Regions from separate parts of the Mesorhizobium sp. LNJC391B00 genome, predicted to be linked through region 3. Evidence: riboswitches for the same ligand, from Rfam matches in the RefSeq annotation. Region 3 holds a riboswitch; each other region holds the start of a gene.

Region 1 (5,181 bases), on a different contig from region 3:
GCCAGACAGTGGCGCGCGAGACGCGTTCGAGGAAGCGACGGTCGTGCGAGATGACGATCAGCGCCGAAGACGTCCGGACGAGCTCCTCTTCCAGCCATTCGATGATCGACAAATCGAGATGGTTGGTCGGCTCGTCAAGCAGCAGAATATCGGGTTCGGGCGCCATGACGCGGGCAAGTGCTGCGCGGCGCGCCTCGCCACCGGAGAGATCGTTGGGGTTCTCCGTGCCGGCGAGGCCGAGATGCTCCATCAGATATGTGGCGCGGTAGGGATCGTCGGCAGGCCCAAGCCCGGCCTCGACATAGGCACGCACATTGGCAAAGCCGTCCATGTCGGGCATTTGCGGGAGATAGCGCACCGTTGCCGAAGGCTGGCGGAAGACCTCGCCGTCTTGCGGCTCGATCAGACCGGCGGCAATCTTCAGGAGCGTCGACTTGCCGGAGCCGTTGCGGCCGACGAGCGCGATCTTGTCACCGGCGGACGCCGTCAGTTCGGCGCCATCGAGCAGCGGCGTGCCGCCAAAGGTCAGTCTTATGCCGTCGAGGTTGAGAAGGGGCGGGGCCATGTCAGCTTTCAGGCAAGGGGTAGGGGTGGGCGAGCAGCAGCGCGCGGCCATGGCCGAGCTCAATTTCGAGGCCGCCCCCGGTCTTGTTGGACTTGACCTCGTTCGAGATGGTCAGCGACGAGCCGAACACGACCTCGACATGGTCGAGCGGCCACTTCGCGCCGGACACGGTGAGGCCCGAAAGATCGGAAAAGCCGAGCACCGAAAACAGCGTTCCGTCGGCATAGTCGAAGCCGGCCTTGCCGGGCAGCAAAGGGGCGCCTTCCTGCGCTCCGCTGGTCAACAGCACTTTTGTGCCTGTCTCTGCCAGTTGAAGGCTGAGCGCCAGATGCAGGAAGGCGTGGTCGGCGCGCTTGCCGCCGAAAGCGCCGGCCAGCACCAGGCTGGTGGCGCCGCGTTCCAATGCCGCCGCGATCGCCAGTTCGCCATCGGTCTTGTCCTTTTCGGGAGGAAACACCTCCCGCGGCACGGCGGCGAGATCGGCAGGCAGGTCCGCCGGCACAGAATCGAAATCGCCGACCCACAGCTCCGGCATCAGGCCGATCAGGCGGCAATGACCGATGCCGGCGTCGGCGGCGATGACGCGCGTGCCCGCGACCTGGCGGTCGAGCCGCGGCGTGCGGACGAGATCGCCGCCAAGCAGGATGGTGAATGTGCTCATATCCGCTGGCCCTTACCAGCCCCGCCGACGAAACGGAAGGCCGAGCGGCACCGTCACTCTTTGTTGGAGCATGATCTTTTTCCGGAAACGGATTCCACTTTCCGGGATCATGCTCGGGCAAACTTCCGCTTGCGTGGCACCTTGGCCGGGCCTATGTGTCGAAACGCTCTAACGGGGTGCCGGACGCGATCTTCGCGGACCGGCTGAGAGGCAGTCTCGCCAACCCGCTGAACCTGATCCGGTTTGTACCGGCGGAGGGATTAGACGCTTCGGACAGCCCGACGCCTCAATTCCTTTCAACACGAATGAAGGAGGCGCCGATGCGCATTTTTTTGTCCCGTCTTGTCCCAGCGCTGGGGCTTGCTGTTTCGCTACTGGCAAGCCCTGCGTGCGCGCAGGAAAAACTCACGATCTATACCTATGAGAGTTTCACTGCCGACTGGGGTCCAGGCCCCCAGGTGAAGAAGGAATTCGAGGCCGAGTGCGGCTGCAGCGTCGACTTCGTCTCGGTCGCCGACGGCGTCGCGCTGCTCAACCGCGTCAAGCTCGAAGGTGCCTCGACCAAAGCAGATATCGTGCTTGGCCTCGACACCAACCTCACCGCGGAAGCCAAGGCTTCCGGCCTGTTTGTCCGACATGGCGCGGTGGCTGAAAACAACGTGCCGGGCGGCTGGAGCGACGACACTTTCGTGCCCTATGATTATGGTTATTTCGCCGTCGTCTACGACACCGAAAAGCTGAAGAGCCCGCCGAAGAGCCTGAAGGAACTGGTCGAGGGCGATGCCGCCGACAAGATCGTCATCCAGGATCCGAGGACGTCGACGCCGGGCCTCGGCCTGCTGCTGTGGGTCAAGTCGGTCTATGGCGACAAGGCGCCGGAAGCCTGGGCGAAACTCAAGGGCAAAGTGCTGACGGTGACGCCTGGCTGGAGCGAGGCCTATGGCCTGTTCACCAAGGGCGAGGCGCCGATGGTGCTTTCCTATACGACGTCGCCGGCCTACCACATGGTGGCCGAGAACACCGGGCGCTTCCAGGCGGCGTCGTTCGAGGAGGGCGAGTATCTGCAGGTCGAGGTCGCCGGCATCACCACCACGGGCGCGAAGAGCCCGCTGGCGGCGAAGTTCCTGGCCTTCATGACCGGGCCGAAATTCCAGGATGTCATTCCGGAGACCAACTGGATGTTCCCGGCCGGGAAAACCGACAAGCCGCTCAATCCGGCTTTTGATAGGCTGGTCAAGCCGGCGAAGACCTTGCTGTTCAGCCCGGAAGAGGTCGCGGCAAATCGCAAGGCCTGGGTGGATGAATGGCTGGCGGTGATGAGCAAGTAGCTTTGGCTGTATGATCGAAAGATGAGTGCCCTACGGCGCCCCCCTCTGTCCTGCCGGACATCTCCCCCACGAGGGGGGAGATTGGCTATCGTCGGCGATTTCGCCAGTCGCCAAGGTTGCAGGAATAAGCGGGGCGCGGAAATAGCTGGTCTCCCCCCTTGTGGGGGAGATGTCCGGCAGGACAGAGGGGGGCGCGAAGGAACGCGACGCCCGGTAAAGAGTGCAACGCTCTGACCCCCGCATCACGGCCGGCATTGTCGCGCTTGCGGCAATCGCGCTGCTGATCGGTGGCGCCTTCGCCGGCCTTATCCGCGAAGGCGCGCACGACCTTTCCGGCGCCGCGTCCGCCTTTGACCTCTATCTCCTGCGCGTTGTCCGCTTCACGCTCTGGCAGGCTGCGCTCTCGATGCTGCTTTCCGTCGTACCGGCGCTGTTCGTCGCCCGCGCGCTGTCGCGGCATCCGCGCTTCTTCGGACGCGGCTTCATCCTGCAGCTGTTTACTGTGCCCCTTGCCTTGCCGGCGATTGTCGCAGCGCTGGGCATACTGGCGCTCTATGGCCGCGCCGGTTATTTCGCCGCGATCGGTGGCCAGAGCTGGCCCGACATCTATGGGCTGCCGGGCATCCTCGTCGCCCACGTCTTCTTCAACCTGCCGCTGGCCACCCGGCTGTTCCTCGAAGCGCTGGGCACGGTGCCGGCCGATCAATGGCGGCTGGCGAGCCAGCTCGGCATGGGGGCGAGGCCAGCCTTCCGGCTGATCGAGTGGCCGGTGCTGCGCGCCGCGCTGCCGGGCGTCGCGGGGCTTGTCTTCATGCTTTGCATCACCTCCTTCACCATCGTCCTGATCCTCGGCGGCGGGCCGGCGGCGACGACGCTGGAAGTCGCCATCTATCAGGCACTGCGTTTCGACTTCGATCCGGCGCGGGCGGTGACGCTGACGGTGCTGCAGATCGCGCTGACTTTTGCCGTCATGCCGGCGCTGACGCGGCTCGGCGCCAATGTGACCGGCGACGCCAATTTGCCTGTCGCGCCGCGCCGCTATCACTTGGCCGGCAAAGCAGAAACAGCGTTCAACGCCGTCCTGATCGTGCTCGCCTTGCTGTTCGTCGCCGGACCAATGGCGGCCACCGTCGCGTCCGGCCTCGACGCCGATCTCGGCCGGCTGGCGGGCGAGAGTGCCGTGCGTCAGGCGACCCTGACCAGCGCCGGTCTCGCCCTCTCGGCGGCGCTACTTTCGGTGGCGCTGTCGCTGTCGCTGATCATGGCTCGGCGGGCACTGTCGCTGCGCCGCCGGTCCAGTGCCCGTTCATTGCTCGAACATGCCACCGACACCGGCGCCGGCTTCGTCCTCGTCGTGCCGCCCATTGTCATCGGCGCCGGCTGGTTTCTCCTGCTGCGCACGGTCAGCGATGTCTTTGCCATCGCTCCGGTCATGGTCGTCACCGTCAATGCGGTGATGGCGATGCCCTTTGCCATCCGCGCGATGCGCCCGGCCTATGATGCGGCGAGCGAGCGCCACGAAAAGCTGTGCGCGCAGCTCGGCATTGCGGGCTGGAACCGGCTGCTTCTGGTCGACTGGCCATCGCTCCGGCGGCCGCTGGCCACCGGCTTTGCCTTCGCCATGGCGCTGTCGCTCGGCGATCTCGGCGTCATCGCGCTGTTCGGCAGCGATTCGGTGCAGACCTTGCCCTATCTCCTGCTGGCGCGCATGGGCAGCTATCGCACGGCCGATGCTGCCGGGCTGGCTTTGCTGCTCGGGGCGGTCTGCCTTGCATTGGTGGTCGCGGCAGACTGGCTGGGACGGGGAGAGAGATCGTGACGTCCGCTGTGGAGAAAGGCACGACTGTCCGGCTGGACAAGGTCTCGTTCAGCTATGGCGAAACGTCATTCCTGTTCGATGTCGAATTCCATACATCTAAGATCACCGCCATCATGGGGGCAAGTGGTTCGGGCAAATCGACCTTGCTCAATCTGGTGGCTGGTTTCGAGACGCCGGAGTCCGGTCGCGTGCTGATCGGCGCCGCCGATGTCGGCGCCAAGCCGCCTTCGGCGCGGCCGGTGTCGATGGTATTCCAGGAAAACAATCTGTTTGCTCATCTCTCGGTGGAGAAGAATGTCGGGCTCGGCCGCTCGCCATCGCTCAACCTGACCGACGCCGATCGCGCCGCAATCGCCGAGGCGCTTGACCGCGTCGGCCTGGCCGGCAAGGAAATGCGCCTGCCGCGCGAACTCTCCGGCGGCGAAAGGCAGCGCGTGGCGCTCGCCCGCGTTCTGGTGCGCGACCGGCCGGTGCTGCTGCTCGACGAGCCGTTCGCTTCGCTCGGGCCAGCACTGCGCGACGACATGCTCGACCTGGTGGCCGGCGTTCATGCCGAGCGGGCGATGACGGTGCTGTTCGTCACGCATCAGCCGGAAGACGCTCGCCGTATCGGCGAGCAGATGGTTTTTCTGGACAATGGCAGGGTTGCCGCGACGGGACCTGCCGCCGATTTTTTCGACGGCACTGGCCCTGAAGCGTTTCGGCGCTATATCGGCGCAAGTTCGGGCGGATCACGCGATATTGCCCGGAAGCGGACATAATTTACGACCAAACCGGCTACAGGTGATGTGGCGCTTGCTTGCCATGG
Region 2 (5,181 bases), 450 kb from region 3:
CGCGATGATTTCACCCTTGGTTTCGACGCGCGGCAAATTGTCGGGAAAGGCTGGGCGGACGCCGACACCGGTTTCAACGATCTCGGCCTCGCCAAGGGCCGGGTGGAGGGCATAGGCGGTACCCAGCAGTTCCATCATCGAACGCGCCGTAACCGGTCCGACGGACTGGCTTTCAATCATCGTCGCACCAACCATGAAACGGTGGTCGGTGCGCGGCACTGCATAGAGTGGAAAGCGCGGATGCAGCAGCCTGACGGGGCGCGACAGCGAGATATCAGGGGTGCGCAGGGTGAGCATTTCGCCGCGAACGCCGCGCAGCCAGTCATTTTGCGCCGCCATTCCCGTACAGTCGATCTGACGATCGAAACCAAAAACATGCCGGGCGTCGGCGCCGAAGTGGAATTCAACACCCATGGCCGCGAGCTTGTCATGAAGTGCTGCCATCGCCTGGCGCGGATCAAGATGGCCCTCAGCGGGGAAGAGCAATCCGCGGCGGAAGCGGCCGGCTAGGTCGGGCTCCAGCAAGGCAATTTCATCTTCCTCGACGCGCCGATAGCCCGTCGTGCGGCTGGCGAACCGGTCGAGCTCGCCCGCATCGCGCGGCGCGGCCAAGACCAGAGTTCCCCGTCGTGCTACCAAGCCGGGCGTTGCGGCGTCCCACCAGTCGGCGGCGTCGCGTCCGAGATCCAGCACCGGCTGCTCGGCGCTTTCACGCTCGCACCATGGCGCCAACATGCCACCGGCGAACCACGACGCATTGCCGCCAAGGGCAGGCCTTGTCTCGGCAACGGTAACCACCGCGCCGCGTGCGGCGAACTCGAAGGCGGCGGTGAGGCCGGCAACGCCGGCCCCTTTGACCAAGACCTTCATGATGGCTCACGTGGCTGAGGTATGAGCGGTGCGCCGGTCTCGTCCGCCGGCAGGTAGAGATCGCCGCCCTCGCGGTACTTCGCCGCCATCGCCGCCATGCCCTCTTTCTGTGCCTCGGCGCGGATGTCGTGAGAGATACGCATGGAGCAGAATTTCGGCCCGCACATCGAGCAGAAATGCGCCACCTTGTGCGCCTCCTTGGGCAAGGTCTGGTCGTGGAAGGACCGCGCGGTTTCCGGGTCGAGCGACAGGTTGAACTGGTCCTCCCAGCGGAACTCGAAGCGCGCGCGCGAAAGCGCATCATCCCTGACTTTCGCTGCCGGATGGCCCTTCGCCAGGTCGGCGGCGTGGGCGGCTATCTTGTAGGTGATCACGCCGATCTTGACGTCGCTGCGATCGGGAAGGCCGAGATGCTCCTTGGGCGTGACGTAGCAGAGCATGGCGGTGCCGAACCAGCCGATCATCGCGGCGCCGATGCCTGAGGTGATGTGGTCGTAGCCCGGCGCGATGTCGGTCGTCAGCGGTCCGAGCGTATAGAACGGCGCCTCGTCGCAGACGGCGAGTTGCTTGTCCATGTTCGCCTTGATTTTGTGCATCGGCACGTGGCCAGGCCCCTCGATCATCACTTGGCAATCCTTCGCCCAGGCGATCTGCGTCAGCTCGCCGAGCGTTTCCAGCTCGGCGAACTGCGCCGCGTCGTTGGCATCGGCGATCGAGCCTGGACGAAGGCCGTCGCCGAGCGAGAAGGAGACGTCGTAGGCTCTGGCGATCTCGCAGATCTCGGCGAAGTGCTCGTAGAGGAAGCTTTCCCGGTGATGGTGCAGGCACCATTTGGCCATGATTGAGCCGCCGCGCGAGACGATACCCGTCACCCGGTCGACGGTCAGCGGGATGTAATGCAGCCGCACGCCGGCGTGGATGGTGAAATAGTCGACGCCTTGCTCGGCCTGTTCGATCAGCGTGTCGCGGTAGACCTCCCAGGTCAGATCCTCGGCAATGCCGCCGACCTTTTCGAGCGCCTGGTAGAGCGGCACCGTGCCGATCGGCACCGGCGCGTTGCGCACGATCCAGTCGCGGATGTTGTGGATGTTGCGGCCGGTCGACAGGTCCATCACCGTATCGGCGCCCCAGCGGATCGCCCACACCATCTTTTCGACCTCTTCCGCCATCGACGATGTGACGGCGGAGTTGCCGATATTGGCGTTGATCTTGACCAGGAAATTGCGGCCGATGATCATTGGCTCGCTCTCGGGATGGTTGATGTTGGCGGGAATGATCGCCCGTCCGCGCGCCACCTCGTCACGCACGAATTCGGGCGTGACGAAATCGGGCAGCGTCGCGCCGAAAGCCTCGCCGTCGCGCTCAAGCTTGCCGCGCAGGATCTCGCGACCAAGGTTCTCGCGAATGGCAACGAACTCCATTTCGGGTGTGATGATGCCGGCGCGCGCATAGGCAAGCTGCGTCACCGCCTTGCCTGCTTTGGCCCTGAGCGGTCGGTGGCGGATGGGAAATTCCGGCGTCAGGCGTTCGCCCGTCGCGAATCCGTTGTCCTCCGGCCGGACATGGCGGCCGTCACAGTCCTCGACATCGCCGCGCGCCAAGATCCATTCGTGGCGAAGCCGGGCGAGGCCCTTTTCGATGCTGGTTTCGACAGCCGGATCGGTATAGGGGCCCGACGGATCGTAGACGGTAACGGGCGGCTCGCCGGCTGTCGGATGGACGGAGATTTCGCGCATCGGCACCCTGATCTGTGGGTGGAGAGCGCCCGGCTTGTGGATCTTACGCGAGGCGGGCAGCGGTCCCGTCGAGACGGCGGGGGTGAGGGCATTCATCTTGAGGCTCCTTTGCTCTTGCATTGGAGACCCAGTTCTGTGCCGGAAGGATGAAAAGACGCTTCTGTCGACCTGCCGAAACAGGACCTCGGGCGTAAACTCCCGCAAAGCGCTTGCACCGTCCCTACGCCAGTATGAACTGGATCAGGTTCAACGGGTCACTGCGCCGCGAAAGCCAGCAGTATCTCAGCCCCTTGCCGGGACTCCCCTGGTGAATGCCTCAGGTTGAACGGGCCGGGGTTGTCTTGTCAAGCGCATGTTCGTCCTGCGGCGGCGGTGGGCGGCAATCAAATTGGGCCCAAATTGGGCCGACGGCCTCGCCACGGGTCGCGGAGAAGTTCCGCGGGAGATAGGGCAGGTGTGGCCAAAGCTGCATTTGCCTCGTCAAACTTGATGTGACATTGACGTAGACGGAACTGCTGCGTTTCAAGGATCTTAAGCCGTCAATGCCTGATCGGAACAGAACTGGTGGGCCGCCCGAACGCCCCACAAACATCGTGCTCTCGATCACCTCCTATTGTCGCCGGAAAAGGGGTGATCGACCAATCGATCAAGTCGACCGCTCGCTGAAGGGCGCCCTCGGTTTCAGCACGGCTGGGCGAAGTGGCAATGACATGTCCAATCCAGTCTCGGAAATCCCCCTTCCTGACGATCGGTGTCTTGGGTTCAACATTCAATTTGACCTCGGCCACACCTGATATAGCAGCTGCCTGAGTGTCGCCACCAATCCAGTCCAGGGTGCCATCTTGATCAGGAAGCAGGAATCGCGCGGCCGCAGTATGTGAATGCTTTTTGCGCAGATCCCATTCCTCGCCAATGACAAGCTTGATGTGCTCGGTGACGAGGTCGACACCGTAAGCTAACTGGACCAGTTGAGGGTCGGGCGCGCCACTAAGACGCGGATTGACTTCAATGACAACTGGACCGCGTTTCGTGCACCGGAGTTCAATGTTAGTTGGCCCCCAGCCAAGGCCGAGAGCCCGCAAACAGCTCAGCGAAACATCGGCGATGCGCTCACGCTCCTGATCGGTTAGCAGGGCCGGATATGTCACCTCACGTATGACGAAATGGGGGAGGGGACCAAAGTCATTGGCGCAAATCGCAACGACCTCATTCCCCATAACATTAATGCTATAGAACGGGCCCTGTGCGAATTCTTCGACGAGTATTTTCGGTGTAGACCGCCATATGTGCTTTCCGCCCAATAGATAGGTCGTATGTTCGGCTACGTCTTCGAGGCTGCGGCACAATCGGACACCGATGCTGCCGCTGCCTACTGCCGGCTTAAGAATCACGGGCAGGCCGATCTCTGCAGCCGAGCTTTCTACCTCCGCCGCATTCGTTGCCAACCGATAAGCCGGTATTGGAACGCCGGCCTGCGCGAGGAGTTGGCGTTGCTTGAATTTGTCGCAGCTTCGTTCAATCGATTCAGGGTTCGGTCCCGGTAGATCGAAATGCCGGCAAAGCTTGCCAACTGTCGCATAGATCGATTCATGGTCCCCGGCAAAGCCAGTAATGCCAGCAATGTCGTGGGTAGCACGCAGCCGCGAAGATTCGCGGACCAACGCTTCGAGATTGCCAGTGTCGACACGGATTGCCTCAACGTTTTCCGCCGAAAGATAGTCGTACCGAGGTGGATCAGCCGTCAGAGTAATTGGATGAAGACCAAGACACTGAGCCGCTTGGACGTATAGCTGACCAGTACCCCTATGGCCTTCGACCAATATGAGCGCTCTTCTTCTTACCATTGCTGTTAATCCCGATGTTGCGTGCTGGCGGCGGTCCGAGGGTACCGGCGTCACTTTTATGGCCGTGCCGGACCTCAGACTCGCGGTGCCGTACCATTGTCAACGACTGACGGTTGTAAAAATCTTGTAAATTGATTTGAAGGATCTGTTGCAGCGTTGTTGATTAGGGCGGCGTCGGAGGCTTGCTCCGTTCAAACCAGGTTAGCTGGGGTTGGTGTGTGATCCCGTGGGCCTGGGCGTGACCTACCCCTCGGGTAGGCACGCCAAGCCACATCAAACTCGCAGCACAAGAACATGCGCTCTGGTCATACCGGCTCATGGTGAGCCCTGAATCTGGAACCGGCCCGATGTGTAAGCAGCGAGTCGTCAAACGGCCCCATTCAATCATGGAGTCACATCATTTAAGATCGCGAAAGCTGTCATTGCGGGTTACGGAACTGCTTTCCGTTGACATTCGAAGATGCGATCGGGCGTCAGAACCGGATCGCGGACCGCCGCTTCCACCTCGGCGAGCCCGGCTGATATAATCAGGTCTGAGGCTGCGCGCCCTGTCGTTCCCAGCATTTACATTAGGCAGCCTTGCCAAGATTGTCCCGCTGCAGAACCTGCCTGAGCGCATCGACGAACGTCCGAATATCTGTCGTACTATGGGCAGGCGTAACCGTCACCCTGAACCGCTCGGTTCCCACCGGAACACTCGGCGCCAGAATTGGCTGAACGTATATTCCATG
Region 3 (5,181 bases):
TCCCGGGATTGAGCAGCGTGTCGAGGATGTCGGCTTCGAGCGCGGCGGCCTGGCGCGCGGCATCGCTGCCGGTGGTGCGCGGGCGCGGCAGCGGCACGGCAATCTCGCCGATGATGCGGGCCGGCCGCGCCGACATCAGATAGATTCGATCGGAGAGGTAGACGGCTTCGCGCACGTCATGGGTGATCAGCAGCGCGGTCCAGCGGTGGCGCTGCCACATGCCTTCCAGCCAGCGCTGCATACCCGCGCGGGTCAGTGCATCCAGCGCGCCAAAGGGCTCGTCGAGCAGCAGCATGTCGCGCTGCTGCACCACGGTGCGCAAAAGGGCGGCGCGCTGGCGCATGCCGCCGGAAAGCTCGGCCGGCCAGGCGCGCTCGAAACCGGCAAGGCCGAACTCAGCGAACAATGGCGCAACGGACGCGCGCGCCTCGCGGCGCTTCATGCCCTGCACCTCCAGCCCCAGCGTCACATTGTCGATGACGCGTCGCCACGGCATCAGCGCGTCGCGCTGCGGCATGAAGGCGAAGGGGCTGCCCTGCAATGGCGCGCCGTCGAAGCGCATGTCGCCCTCGCCTTTCAGCGCGCCGGTCAGCAACTGGAACAGCGTCGACTTGCCGGCGCCGGAAGGGCCGAGGATGGAGACGAACTCGCCGGCCGCGACATGAAGCGAAATGCCGGCGAGCACCTCAAGCGCGCCGAAGTTCTTCCTGATGTCCCGGAGTTCGAGCCGCGTCATTGACGGTTCTCTTCTGCAGCTTCAACCTTGCCGTCGCGGCTTTCGCTCCCTGCATTCTCCCAAGGCATGGCGAAGCGCTGGACGAGCACCGCAATGGCGAACAAGACAAGCGTGAGCGCGGCGCTGACGGCGACCGCGGCGAGCACCAGATCGGGCCGAAAGTTGTTCTTGGCATTGAGCATGTAGATGCCCAGCCCCTTCGCCGCCCCCGCATATTCGGCGAAGATCGCGCCGACGACGGCGTAGGTGATGGAGATGCGCAGCCCGGCGAAGAAATAGGGCAGCGCCGAAGGCAGGCGCGCCAGCCAGAAGATGCGCCAGCGCCCTGCCCCCATGGTGGCGAGCATCTGCGAAATCGCCTTGCTGGTCGCGGCAAAACCCTCGACCAGCGCCACCATCATCGGGAAGAAGGTAACGAGCGCCACAAGCAGGATTTTTGGCATCAGCCCGAAGCCGAACCACAGCACGATGAGCGGCGCGATCGCGACCAGCGGCAAGGTCTGGCTGACGATCAGCAGCGGAAACAGCGCGCGGCGCAGCGGGGCCAAGAAATCGACCAGCGCCGAAAGCACGAAGGCAGCGACCAACGAGCAGGCGAAGCCGGCTGATGTGGCGCGGATGGTGGGCAGCGTGTTGTCGGCAAGGGCGGCGCGATGCTCCCAGGCCTGCTGCAGCACGCGCGACGGCGCCGGCAGCATGGTGGGCGCAGCGCCACCATAGCGGGCGTAGAGCTCCCACGCCGCGAGGAGCAGGGCGGAGGCGCAGGCGGCGGGGATGGTCTTGGCGATGGCTGCGGCTAATCTCCCCCCTCGAGGGGGAGATGTCGCCGAAGGCGACAGAGGGGGTCGTCTCGCATAGAGCGCCCACGCCTTGCCGATGCGAAAAGGACGTCGGCGCTCCACGCGCTGGGACCCCCTCTGGCCTGCCGGCCATCTCCTGCTCGAGGGGGGAGATTCGTGGGCATCGCGGTCTTCGCCAATCGCCAATGGCTCCCCTCCTCTTTGTGCTGAGGTGTCAGAGGCATCTCCTCCACGCAATGGGTCAGATAAACCAGCCACGGCAATATCCTCGAGGAACGACGCTTGAGCCGCGGCTCAGACGGCGCTCGGGCTGTTCGCCGAGATCGTGATGTCGAGGGTGACGTGGCCGGCGCCGGGGCCGAAGCGGCAGAAGGCCTCGTTGAGCGTGGCAAACACCGCACCGGCATCGCCACGCAATTTGGTGCAGAAGTTCTTTGAGCGCTCAAAGACGCCGGACTGTTTCAGGAAATCGATGCAGCCGTAGATCTCGTCCATATGGTCGCCCGTGCCCATAACGTAGAGCGAGAACTGCGCCGCCACCGGCTGGCCGGTCGACGGCGTGGCCTGGACAGCGCGGATCGCGGCGATCTTGCGCTCGTCCAGCGGAATGGCGGGGCCGCCGGTCTCGTCGGAGCGGCAGATCGGATCGTCGGGCTCGCCCGGACAGCCGCGCGAGACCGCCGCCGAAAGCACGCAGTGCTTGCCGCTTTTGGCCGCCGCGACGAACAGGTCGCGCATGGCGGGAAACAGCACCTCGGGCGGCCCGACCATAAGGGTCGAGATGTCATCGGTTTCGATCCGCAGCCGGTCGCGCCAGGGATCGAGCGCGCCGAGCGCGCCGAGGATGACGCCGACGAAATCGTCGGTCATGGGATAAAGGGAAATCTGTGCGCCTGAAAACATCGCCCGCCTCGCTCCGCTGGTATTATCCAGATCAGCTTTAGGGTCCGAAGGCTTGCCGCCCTCATCTCAGCCCCGACCATACGGAGCACCCCTGTGGATGAGCGGGTTAAAGCATTGTTCGCGACAGTGGGGAAGCCGTTTGTTGAAGGCACTGCGGCAAAGTGTTTTGGGCCAGACGGGCCGGGCGCCCGGGCGTTCAGAGCGACTCGTCAGTTCGTTGCGTTATAAGATTTCCACGAATTTCTTATAACTGCGTTGAAATTCAAGCTGATAAACGTAATTATAAGAAAACGGCAGAGCCTCCGCGCAGCCCTTACGGTTTCTGGATTTCCTTATCCGCGACCCCATCCGAACTGTGCTGCTGCATCGCTCGGGCTTGCCTGTGCTGGTCCCCTCGCCCCAGCGCTACGCCATCCACAAGCTGATCGTCGCCTCGCGACGCGGGCCGAGCGCTGGCGCCAAGCGGGAGAAGGATCTCCATCAAGCGCGCCTGCTGACCCAAGCGCTCGAAGCCACGCGTCGCCAGGACGACCTTGCCTTCGCCTTCATGGAAGCGTGGGAGAGGGGCGAAAACTGGCGCGAGACGATCCGGGGCGGCTTGAACCTGTTCGACGCCGCCACGAGGGAAACAGTCAACACCATCCTGGGGAAATCCCTCCGCGAAATTGGTGCGACTGCTGAAGGATTCACGATGCGGGATTAGCTGAAGCGACCGCTGCTATATTCATTTCCATCGTCCCAATCGTACGAAATTGGCTTGACGCTCATTCGTACATAAAGTACGATATCTCTTTTCGCAGAGAGGAATGTCCTTGAGCACAGCGAACCATGTTGCCTTCGCCGATCTCTCTCGTCCTTTGCTGTCACCCCCGTCGTTGCCGCCGCCTTTATTGCCGCCCCCTATGTTGCCCTTGTCATTCGATCAGTGCGAACGCCTCGCCGGGGCCTGGCGAATGGCCAGCCAGGACATCGCCGACGACATCCGCTTCATCCGCCAATATCTGAAAGTCGTTGCCGAGAAGGACGAGAGGCTGTCGACCGGCACCCTTGTTCACAGCCGCGCCTATGTCGAGGCCTGCGCCGGCTGGCTGCCACAGACCGTGACGCGCTATCTGCGCCACCTGCGCCAGATCACCGAATGCGAACTGGCCATGACAGCTGCCGGTATTCGCTTTGCGCTGTCGAGTTATGCCTGGGAGGCATGAGGGCGCCTGTCGCCAAACACAAGGAATTGCGCTGCCCATCGCAGGCGCAATTCGTCAGGTTGAGAGGCTCGGGCGCGCCTGAACGGCGGGCGCCAAGGATGGCCCGGCCAGCGAATTCCGGCCTTGCTTTATTTCGACTGGCCTTATTTCGATTTGGCTCTGCCGGAATTTGCGGCGGCAGGCTTCGCTGCCTTTGGCTTGGCGGCTGCCTTGGCGGGCTTGGCGTCAGCTTTCTTCGCCGCCTTTTTTGGCTTGGCGACCGCGCCATCGACTTCAGCCGTGGCCTGCTCCCAGTGTTCCTGATGCGCGCCTTCAGGCCGGCCGGCCTTTTCCCAAATCTCGTGCGCGCGCTGGCGAATGCGGTCCTGTTTGTCGTCCGTCACTTAAGCCTCCGTGGTTGGGTCCGGTCGGTTGGTCCAGATTCCACGAAAACATTAGCCGAAAATTCGGCCGGCGTCTTGAGTGACGAGACATCTCAGCGCGGGTCGGAAATCACCGCAACGCCGAGCAGCGCCGCTTTCTTGACGATCAGCCCCGCGAGGTCGGCATCCGAACGATCGGTGCCGGTGCGCTCCCGCAGGAGCGCGATCGCTTCCTTCATCGATAACAGCGCCGTGTTGCGCTCGGCCAGCAACTTGTCGCAACACGCCGCAACATTGGCGGAGTTCGGGGTCTCGACATGCGGCAACATGGCAATTCTCCTTTCATCATCTTCGTCATTCGGCCCTGCCGCCCTTTTAGGAAGAACGACAGGGCCGTATCACCGATGAATGGTTAGGTTGTCGAGCGTTACTCGACCACCTCGACAATCCTGCGCGTGCTGGGGTCGACCAACACGGTATGGTTGTCGACGACGGCGTATCTGTACTGAACGTCGGGAACCTCCTGCAGCTCGACAGTGTCAGGCAAGGCAGTGCCGACATTCAATTCGACGCCGAGCAGATTGACCGAGGCAAGCGGATGTTTCTTTACGTACTGGTGCACGACCGTGCGCTGTTCCGGGGTGATGATCACCTGCTGCTGTGCCGGCTGCGTGACGATGACCTCGTCGGCGGCGGCAATGCCGATACCAGCGATCATGGCGAGCCCGGCGACGGCGGGAATAAGGATGGTTTTCATCTTCGTCTCCTGTCGTTGTTGGCGAGCTCCGCCGTGTTCCCGCATGAGGCGAAAACAGCGCAGATCGAGGTGGCGGGCTCCTGGAGGCAAACGCAGCCGGTACGGTCTTGTTCCGCAAGCGGAGACTAAATTGATCGGCTTCCCGGTCATGCCAGCAGAACCCGCACCCGCAAGATTCGCATTGAAGCACAATCCCTCAGGAGACCTTCGACGTGGATGATGCACGGCTCCAAATTCCGGTGGCGATCGCGGCCGGCGCCGGCATTGATCCGGTGACCGCGTCGCCCGGCCAAGACCGGAACCGACCGCCTTCGTGCCACGCCGTGAAGTTTCAAGCAAAGGTCATTGCTTCGGCGGCTGCCCAGGCACCTCGCCAGGCTTGATCACCGGCGTCTTGCCCTGGTCCGGCGGCGGCTGC

Evidence for each region. A riboswitch is a leader RNA that binds a small molecule or an ion and turns the genes downstream of it on or off. The one in region 3 is predicted to bind thiamine pyrophosphate.
Region 1: another riboswitch for thiamine pyrophosphate. It lies ahead of thiB (thiamine ABC transporter substrate binding subunit); the one in region 3 lies ahead of X750_RS147445 (YkoF family thiamine/hydroxymethylpyrimidine-binding protein).
Region 2: another riboswitch for thiamine pyrophosphate. It lies ahead of thiC (phosphomethylpyrimidine synthase ThiC); the one in region 3 lies ahead of X750_RS147445 (YkoF family thiamine/hydroxymethylpyrimidine-binding protein).

The regions. Positions count from the first base shown of each region.
Region 1 is NZ_AYWI01000011.1:2,502-7,682, forward strand. Features, by position in the region: gene X750_RS141665 (ABC-F family ATP-binding cassette domain-containing protein) at 1-565, opposite strand, end outside; gene X750_RS141660 (thiamine diphosphokinase) at 567-1,226, opposite strand; TPP riboswitch at 1,389-1,503, shown strand; gene thiB (thiamine ABC transporter substrate binding subunit) at 1,547-2,554, shown strand; gene thiP (thiamine/thiamine pyrophosphate ABC transporter permease) at 2,775-4,373, shown strand; gene thiQ (thiamine ABC transporter ATP-binding protein) at 4,370-5,134, shown strand.
Region 2 is NZ_AYWI01000006.1:35,048-40,228, reverse strand. Features, by position in the region: gene thiO (glycine oxidase ThiO) at 1-870, opposite strand, end outside; gene thiC (phosphomethylpyrimidine synthase ThiC) at 867-2,702, opposite strand; TPP riboswitch at 2,806-2,922, opposite strand; gene X750_RS149285 (acetyl-CoA carboxylase biotin carboxylase subunit family protein) at 3,146-4,450, opposite strand; gene hemA (5-aminolevulinate synthase) at 5,020-5,181, opposite strand, start outside.
Region 3 is NZ_AYWI01000006.1:485,163-490,343, forward strand. Features, by position in the region: gene X750_RS147455 (ABC transporter ATP-binding protein) at 1-736, opposite strand, end outside; gene X750_RS147450 (ABC transporter permease) at 733-1,575, opposite strand; gene X750_RS147445 (YkoF family thiamine/hydroxymethylpyrimidine-binding protein) at 1,831-2,439, opposite strand; TPP riboswitch at 2,430-2,542, opposite strand; partial or broken gene X750_RS147440 (GSU2403 family nucleotidyltransferase fold protein) at 2,738-3,142, shown strand; gene X750_RS147435 (hypothetical protein) at 3,393-3,644, shown strand; gene X750_RS147430 (DUF2934 domain-containing protein) at 3,788-4,027, opposite strand; gene X750_RS147425 (hypothetical protein) at 4,120-4,335, opposite strand; gene X750_RS147420 (DUF1236 domain-containing protein) at 4,434-4,763, opposite strand; gene X750_RS147415 (hypothetical protein) at 5,106-5,181, opposite strand, start outside.